One region of the Pontibacillus yanchengensis genome, then DNA from elsewhere that is predicted to be linked to it. Evidence: riboswitches for the same ligand, from Rfam matches in the RefSeq annotation. Region 1 holds a riboswitch; the other holds the start of a gene.
What was found. A riboswitch is a leader RNA that binds a small molecule or an ion and turns the genes downstream of it on or off. The one in region 1 is predicted to bind thiamine pyrophosphate.
Positions count from the first base shown of each region.

Region 2: linked by a shared signal. The riboswitch ahead of GLW08_RS00630 (ABC transporter substrate-binding protein) and the one ahead of GLW08_RS18065 (YkoF family thiamine/hydroxymethylpyrimidine-binding protein) in region 1 are both predicted to bind thiamine pyrophosphate.

Region 1 is NZ_WMEU01000007.1:66,418-70,841, reverse strand. Features, by position in the region: gene GLW08_RS18075 (ABC transporter ATP-binding protein) at 1-1,182, opposite strand, end outside; gene GLW08_RS18070 (ECF transporter S component) at 1,179-1,757, opposite strand; gene GLW08_RS18065 (YkoF family thiamine/hydroxymethylpyrimidine-binding protein) at 1,754-2,350, opposite strand; TPP riboswitch at 2,436-2,537, opposite strand; gene GLW08_RS18060 (low temperature-induced protein) at 2,738-3,433, shown strand; gene GLW08_RS22015 (hypothetical protein) at 3,482-3,637, opposite strand; partial or broken gene GLW08_RS22300 (hypothetical protein) at 3,710-3,757, opposite strand; gene GLW08_RS18050 (hypothetical protein) at 3,854-4,093, opposite strand; gene GLW08_RS18045 (glutaredoxin family protein) at 4,136-4,363, opposite strand; gene GLW08_RS18040 (cyclic nucleotide-binding domain-containing protein) at 4,418-4,424, shown strand, end outside.
Region 2 is NZ_WMEU01000001.1:131,816-136,239, reverse strand. Features, by position in the region: gene GLW08_RS00640 (poly-gamma-glutamate hydrolase family protein) at 1-771, opposite strand, end outside; gene purU (formyltetrahydrofolate deformylase) at 1,018-1,917, opposite strand; TPP riboswitch at 2,068-2,177, shown strand; gene GLW08_RS00630 (ABC transporter substrate-binding protein) at 2,321-3,325, shown strand; gene GLW08_RS00625 (thiamine-binding protein) at 3,330-3,623, shown strand; gene GLW08_RS00620 (ABC transporter permease) at 3,620-4,393, shown strand; gene GLW08_RS00615 (ABC transporter ATP-binding protein) at 4,386-4,424, shown strand, end outside.

The DNA.
Region 1 (4,424 bases):
CAATCCGCACCACTCAAGCATTTGCTGTACCTGTTTACGGTTAGCACCGCTATAGGAAACCTCTTCCCATACGCTGTCCGTGAGAAACTGATGCTCAGGGTTCTGGAAGACATATCCGACGTGGCGGAACTGTTCTTTTTTTCCAAAAGGGTGCTCGACTTTACCGGCAGAAGGGGATATTATACCGGCAAGCAACCGACAAAGCGTCGTCTTCCCGCTTCCATTCGGTCCGACAACCGCTGTGAAAGATCCATTCGAAATAGTCACATTCACATCTTTCAGAACAGATTTCCAGCTTACGTTCTCTGCCCGAAGCAATGGTATTTCATCTTTTCTCACTCTTTGCTTCCCTTCCAGAACAGGATTTCGCCTTCTCAGCTCATCTATCGTCAATGGAAATGGAGGTTCGGCTACTCCTGCCTGAAGTGCCAGCTCAGATACCATCGGCATAGCGACCCCTTGATGCTTCAGGTTTCCTGCGTGTTCTTGCAATCCTTCGCGGAGCGGTCCATCGTAAAAAATTCGTCCATCCCTTCCGAGCATCAATACCCGGTCTGTCATAGAGACCCAGGGGTCCAGGTCGTGTTCGATTATGAAAAGAGATAAATGGCGCTCTTCTTTCAGCGTCTCCAGTAGAGAAACGAACGCCTCTGTCGCTACCGGATCGAGATTGGCCGTCGGCTCATCAAGAATGATCATAGGCGGGTTCATGGCAAGAATACAGGCGAGTGCCAGCTTCTGCTTTTCTCCACCGGACAGGGCCGTAATCATTTCTTTCTTTTTCTCCCGTAACCCGACATCCTGAAGGGCCGCATCGACTTTCTCCTCCATCAACTCCGGGGCCACCTGTAGATTCTCGAGTCCAAATGCCATTTCATCTTCTACCGTCAGCATGCAGAATTGAGTCTCTGGATCCTGAAATACAATGCCGACACTGCGACTTATGGCTCCGGGTAAAGCATCAGCCACTGGTTTCTCATGAAGAGTGACTTCCCCTTCCATTGTTCCTTCCAGTTCTCTTGGATAAAGACCCGTAAGACAATGAGTGAGCGTGCTCTTACCCGACCCGCTCGCTCCAAGAAGGAGTACTGTCTCCTTTTCTACAACGGAAAACGATACATCCTGTATTACCGGCTCTTCCATATCTTCATATTGCAACGTGAGATTCCGAACGCTCATCATGCAGCATGCTTCTTCCGTTTTTCTTTACCTAAAGCAAAGCTCGAAAGCACTCCCGTTTTTGCCAATGCGTCACTTAGTGCTTTGCCGGCTACCCCTGCAAGCAGAGCACCGCTGATGACACGGGTGATGAACATAAGCAGAACATAACCTCCGGCAAGGGCTGCAAACCCTGATTGGAAGTACCCCCAGGCGAAACTGAACACACCGGCCATCATCCCAGCAAACATCAGTGTCCATAAATCATAACGGCGATAGCGGGTCAAAGCGAACCCGGCTTCCGCCCCGAGTCCCTGAATCATTCCGCTGATAATTAGCATCGGCCCTACCGCATTTCCAAGCAGCACTTCCACTGTTGCCGCAATCGTTTCCGAAAGAAAAGCAGCTCCCGGTTTCCGAATGATATAGGCGGCAATGATCGAAACGATGAACCAGATGCCGAAAATGAAATCATAGCCGATTGGACCGAAAAATCCCACGAGCACCTTTCCGACAGGAAGAAAAGCCAGGTAGACGACAGCGAAAACTACCGAAAGCACGGACATGACCACGATTTCTTTCAACTTCCAGTTTTTCATGACTGCTCCTCTTTCTGAGACGGACTGTTTGCCGACATCGTCACTGTCATTACGGTATGAGAAGATCCGCTTCTTTCCGTTTCCCGGAATACATCCTCCAAACCATGGAACGTATCATTCACATCTCCAGATAGTTTCGTTGCATAATGAACGGCAGACACATCAATTCCTTTCTCTTTCATCCTGTCTATTTCCCGGTAAATGACTTCCATATAATCCCCACCGCCCATAGGATAAAGGGAAAACTTTGCACTGGTATGCTGTTTCACCTCATGAAGACCATTGGCAGGCTCACCGATGTCCCCTGTGTACTGATCTCCTGCAGAATCTCCCGGACACCCGATGGAATACGTGGCATTGAATGCCGTGTGTACACCGGTCTTAGCAATTCTCAAAAACACAGCTCTTGTAACATCGAAAACATGCTCGATTTCCCCGCGGACCGTTGTCGTCACTTCGTCAGTATCCATCCAAACATTCGATGTGTCCGTTTCTTTCAGACTTCCTTTGATATATTCCACGAACTGGTCAGTCATCGGATGCACCGAAAACGAACACCCTGCAATCCTTGAATTTCCGCACTGTTGACTCATCTATAATTCCTCCTTCTGATTTAAAAAACAAAAAGACTGCACCCGGTCGTGGGATGCAGTCTGTCTATCAAAAAGAGTTTGTGTTATCACTCAGACCGCACTTCCCCACGCTGGTATTATCCAGATCGGGTTCAAAGGGTCAGAACTGTGTTCTTCTCAGCCACGTATGGCTCCCCTAGTGCATCAATCGGTATGCAGTTTTTTTGTTCTTTGTCTGTTATCATATATCAGTCTGAATTTTTTGTAAACCTCTTTATTTCAGCCATTTCCGTGGGTCGTTTTTCCTGTTTTTAGGTTGTCGCTGCATATTCAACCTGTTCGCGGGTATCGTTCAGCAGGTTAGAATTTAAAGGAGGAATTATCATGGCCAGTCACTTGATCGGCGGCGTGTTCTCACACGTCGGAGATGCAGAAAGAGCTATTCAGGGATTAACGAAACACGGGTACAAAGTGAATGACATTTCCGTTTTTGCCCAGGACAAAAACAAAGTGAATGTACTAGAAGATGAAACCAAAACAAGTGTCACCTCGAATAGAGGCGGTCGCGGGGAAAATGCCGGTAAAGGAGCAGGAATTGGTGCTGCCTCCGGTGGAGTGCTCGGGGGACTCAGCGGTCTTGTAGTCGGCCTTGGCCTTCTTGCCATTCCCGGAGTCGGTCAAATCGCCGCAGCAGGACCTCTCGCTTCTGCTCTGACGGGGGCAGGAGTCGGAGCCGGTGGCGGTGGAATCGTCGGTGCCCTCGTAGGTATGGGTATGCCGAAAGAGCAGGCAAAACAGTACGAAGGTCATTTGAAGGACGGAAAAATCATCGTACTCGTTGAAGCTGCAGAAAAACATGCGGAGCAAGTATATCGCACGTTCATATCAAACCGTACAGAAAACAGTTCCATGTATCCGGAGCACGTCCAGAACGACCACGGACACCATAAGCACCAAGACCACCACGGGCAAAGTGAGCACTACGATAACAATCAAGGAAATCACCATGCACAAGAAGAACCATTCAATCCTGAAATACATGACAACCAGACTGATCACGATCACAATGCGACTGAAACACGCTCCGACCGTCACAAAAAATAAAGCAAAAAACCCTGTCCGACCTTACGAATCGGACAGGGTTTTGTTTGTTTAGATGGTTTTCAGCGCGTCTAAAATAGGGGTATCCCCTTTGGTCACCTGAAATTCTTTATTGATCAGACTGTCGTTATTAAGATTCTCTACAATCACTTTCGCCACGTCTTTACGCGGGATCTCATCTCTGGTTACTTCAGCTGCGGCATTCACTTTTCCGGTTCCAGCATCATTCGTTTCTGTTGCTTCATGGCTTTCTTCGGAGAGCTTATGAACTTCTTGCTCAACAACACTAAAACCTCGACCTGTATTTCCAGCTCGAGCTGCTTCTATGGAAGCGTTAAGGGCAAGTTTGGGAAGAGATTTTTTGAAGGGTTGAAATGATATCTGTTAATGCTTTTAATAGGGAGGATAGAATCTTCACCTTTTCTAGCAATACAGAGGAAAACTGTTGTATTTCTTGCATCTCTTTCGTGAAATGTGTGTACCTTCCGTAGTTTTCTCCGCAGCTACATCTAGATTGTTGTTGATAGAAGTAGATGTCTGAGTTATCTGGTTGGTTTGTTTTACAATAGACTCGGCAATATCCAAAAAGGATGAGATGGTTTCTTTTTGTTGCGCCATAGTATTTTTAGCAATAATAATGTCTTGTTCGTTATGGCTATTCATATTTCATTACCCCTAGATTATACTATATGTAAACCTACGCTATTAGCGAAGGTTCTTTGTATCGTAATTCAATATGTCTAAACCTTTAAAAACATCTTGATCGGTTACATAAACTGGAGCGTAAACCTCTCCAACGAGTTCTTTTAATCTTTGATGAGAATTAGGTTCTTGTAAAATGTTTACTTCTTCAAAACTAATGTTTAGATCCTGTAAATGTTTTTTTGCTTTAAAACAGTTTTTGCAACCGTCCATTGTGTAAAGTAGATTCATGATGTGGCCCTCCTTATTCTCTAATGTGACAAAACAAAAAAGAGGTGATGGATAGTGGATA
Region 2 (4,424 bases), on a different contig from region 1:
GGTTGCTTTTGTAATGAAATACGGATAATGTTCTTCTACTAGGGGGTTATAATGTAAATAAATATGATTTACATGGTGTCTTGTTAAAAAGTCAATGGTTTGATCAGGAGTTTCTGCGACTGAGTTGCTGTCCCAGATCCAAACATTTTTTTGTGTATGGTATTCATTCAATGCATCTTTAATAGCTTGAGCATAATTGGAAAATGCATCTTTCTTTGGTGTGTTGGATAAGGAAGAAAATGACGTTAGGTCACCACCTTCAAAGAAAGCATTAGCTTGTGCCTCTGTGTAAGTAATCGAAACCCCAATCTGAGAAGTAGAAGCTGGTTCAATTGTTGCATTAAAGCCATTCATTTCAAGATGTGTTTTAATCATACTGGTCAGCTTGTCGTCTTGCCCAGTAATTTGGGTAGTTACTTTTGAACCCTTTATCCCTTGAATGGAAACATGGGTCAATATATCCCTGCTTACAGTGGAGCTCGATTCAATGGTTGTAGCGGAAGATGTAACATCTTTAACATCGTAGTGATTGTATGTATTGCCTCCTGCTTGATCAGCAATAAAAGAGGATGCAGGTAAAAACTCTCCATCTTCTTTACCATCAATTAGTACCTGTGATTGATGGTCAACATATGAAAATTCCCAACAACTCTCACAGATAACTTCATCCTGAGTTTGAATGGCACTTTCCCCCAATACTGTTTTTCCTACAAATAAACCAACAAATAAAACGCAAACCATAAACGAGATTAATTTCAAATTAAAAGTCATGTGTGTAGTGTCCCTTCAGCATATATTTTGTTATTACTTACTATATCGAAATGGAACTACGACTTATGAAGTATTAAGTTAAATTATGAGTTTAATTTCCTAGTTTAGAGACTAAAAAATACCTATATATATAGTGCAAAAAACCTATGAATTTGTCATAGGTTTTTTGCATATATATATGAACCTCCCTTGACCACTATTAGCATACAAATTTGGCCCTTGGAATCCTTCTATTGCTCTAATCAATTAAAATACTATCGTTTTATTTTCAAATACAATAACACGATCCTCAAGATGCCATTTAACTGCACGTGCTAATACAGTTCTTTCTATCGAACGACCTATCTTTTTCAAATCTTTGACATCATCTCGGTGGTCTACTCTGTTAATATCTTGTTCAATTATTGGACCTTCATCCAACTCATTAGTTACATAATGAGATGTGGCTCCAATTAGCTTGACACCCCGTTCATGGGCACGCTTATGTGGATTTGCTCCAATAAACGCAGGTAAGAATGAGTGGTGAATATTGATAATCTCAGAAGGGTGAGCAGCTACAAAGTTTGGAGTTAGGATTTGCATATAGCGAGCAAGGACAATGACATCTATGTTGTATTCCTTTAGTAATTCCAATTGCTTTTCCTCTACTTCTGCTCGATTTTCTTTAGAGGCCGGGATATAATAGAATGGAATTCCAAATGATTCAACAATCTGCCTGGCATGCTCATGGTTACCAATTACTAAGGGGATTTCTGTAATGATATCTCCGCTTTGCCATTCAAATAAAAGCTCTCTTAAACAATGTAGTTCTTTTGATACGAATATAGCTGTCCTTTTCACATCATACACACTTTTAAGCTTCCAATCCATTGAAAAAGTTTGTGCTATGAGGCTGAATTGTGTTTTTAGCTCTTCTTCTTTAGTAGGTAAATCAGGGCATTCAAATTCAATTCGCATGAAGAAGGTCCCTTCCTTGGGATCAGTTGAATATTGGTTTGATTCCATAATATTGGCATTATTGTCTGCTAAAAACGTTGAAATGGCAGATACAATTCCTGGTTGGTCTGGGCAACTGATTAACAAACGCCCTCTGTTTTGTTGGTCCTGTTTAAAAGTTTGGATTTGTTCCTGTATAGATTGTGACATCAGAATCTCCTTCTTTATATATTCTTCAGTGATTTAGTATAGTAACACACTACTCTATTTTGCCCTTTTCCTATATCAATGTAAATAATACTTGAAAAAGATTCGCTTCTGTGGCAAAGTTTAGAAAAGGCGTTAATTAACTTAATAATATGAGAAATGTAGGGGGACCAGTGTTGCTGGTTGAGATAGTATGCGTTACATACTGACCCTTGGAACCTGAACTGGTTTAGACCAGCGTAGGGAACATAGTCAATCGATTAATAATGTATTGATATATGCACCCTAGGTATGGACCTAGGGTGTTTTTTATTTTCTTATCATACATTTAATCTTCCTACGCTTCCTGTTCTTCATTCCTATTTCTAGATTAACGCAATCTATGAACATATCAGGAGGTATTAAAATGAGAAAGTTTTTATTCGTCGTGCTTACATTAGTGGTTGTTATTTTGACAGCTTGCTCTTCCAACGAGCAAGGAGCAAGTTCTAAAGAAAATGAAGAAGAATTAAAAGAAGTATCTATCGTATTAGACTGGACTCCTAATACAAACCATACAGGATTATACGTAGCAAAAGAAAAAGGATATTTCAAAGAGCAAGGTCTGGATGTCGAAATCCTTATGCCAGGTGAAACAGGAGCAAATCAACTTGTTGCGTCCGGAAAGGCTGAATTCGGTGTAAGTGCTCAGGAAGCATTAACACATGCCCGTGTTCAAGATATTCCTATTGTGTCTATAGCAGCTGTAATTCAACATAATACTTCTGGATTTGCTTCACCAAAAGATAAGAACATAACATCACCAGCTGACTATGAAGGTAAAACGTATGGTGGCTGGGGTGCTCCGGTAGAAAAAGCCGTTCTATCATCTTTGATGAAGCAGGAAGACGCTGATGTAGAAAAAGTGGACATTGTCAACATGGGCAATACTGACTTCTTTACAGCTGTTAAACGTGATGTTGATTTTGCTTGGATCTATTATGGCTGGACCGGTGTGGAAGCAGAATTGCGTGGTCAAGAGTTAAACATGCAATACCTCACGGACTACTCCGAAAAATTAGATTACTATACTCCGATATTGACGACTAATGAATCGATGATAAACGAAAACCCTGAAACAGTGTCATCCTTTATTACAGCCGCTTCAAAAGGTTACACCTTTGCTAAGGATAACCCTGAAGATGCAGCTTCTATACTTATAGATGCTGTTCCTGATTTAGACGAAGAGCTTGTAAAAGCAAGTCAAAAGTGGCTATCTCCTAAATATCAAGATGACGCAGAGCAATGGGGTATTCAGGAAAAAGAAACTTGGAAAAATTATTCCGATTGGATGTATAATAACAATCTTCTGGAAGAACAGTTACAAGTCGAGGACGCATTTACGAATGAATTCCTACCAAATAAGGAGTGATCTTATGGCTAATTCATTAGTCAGTATTCAGATTTTACCTAAAACAAACAAGAACGACAATGTTATCCCTTATGTAGACCAAGCTATTTCTATTATTGATGCATCAGGTATCAAATATGAAGTTCATCCTTTAGAAACAACATTAGAAGGAAATCTATCAGAAATTTTCACCGTTATTGAACAAATGAATCAAAAAATGATAGATATGGGTTGTTCCAATGTCATCTCACAGATCAAAGTGCTCTATCAACCTAGCGGAGCATCTATGGATCAATTGACGGAGAAGTATCGTACATGAAACACATCATTCTTCAAGGATGGAGGCCCATTGCGGTCCTCATCCTTTTATTTATTATTTGGGAAATTAGTAGTAAACTATTTGCTATCCCAGCTTGGCTTATGCCTCCTCCTTCCGATATTTTTCATGAAGGAATAACAGGCTGGTCTAATTATAATGGCCATTTATTATCAACCATTCAATTAACGTTGCTAGGTTTTATTATTGGTACCAGCTTTGGTGTGATTGTAGCCATTGGGTTACATACTATTTCTGCTTTAAGAGAAATTGTTTATCCATTTATGATCCTATCTCAGAATATTCCTATTATCGTTTTGGCACCATTACTTGTAATATGGTTTGGATTTGGAACGCTCCCAAAGCTTATTATCATTACATTAGTTTGTTTTTTTCCTATCGCAATTGCCACTTTAGATGGACTTAAACAAACAAGCTCTGAATTGATGCATTACATGAAAATGGCGGGAGCTTCTAACAAGCAAATTTTCTGGAAGTTAGAATGGCCACACGCCCTCCCTTCTCTCTTTTCAGGTCTTAAAATTTCTGCAACCTATAGCGTTATGGGAGCGGTAATTTCTGAATGGCTCGGTGCTAAAAAAGGGATTGGGGTTTATATGACACTAGCATCCTCTTCCTTTCGTACAGACAGGCTATTTGTGGCTATTTTCATCATCATGATTGTCAGCTTAAGTTTCTTTGCCCTCATTGCTCTATTAGAGAAGAGAGTTATACGTTGGCAAAATAAAGGAGGGAAACATACAGATGGCTAACCTCTCATTAGAGTCAATATCCATGTCATTT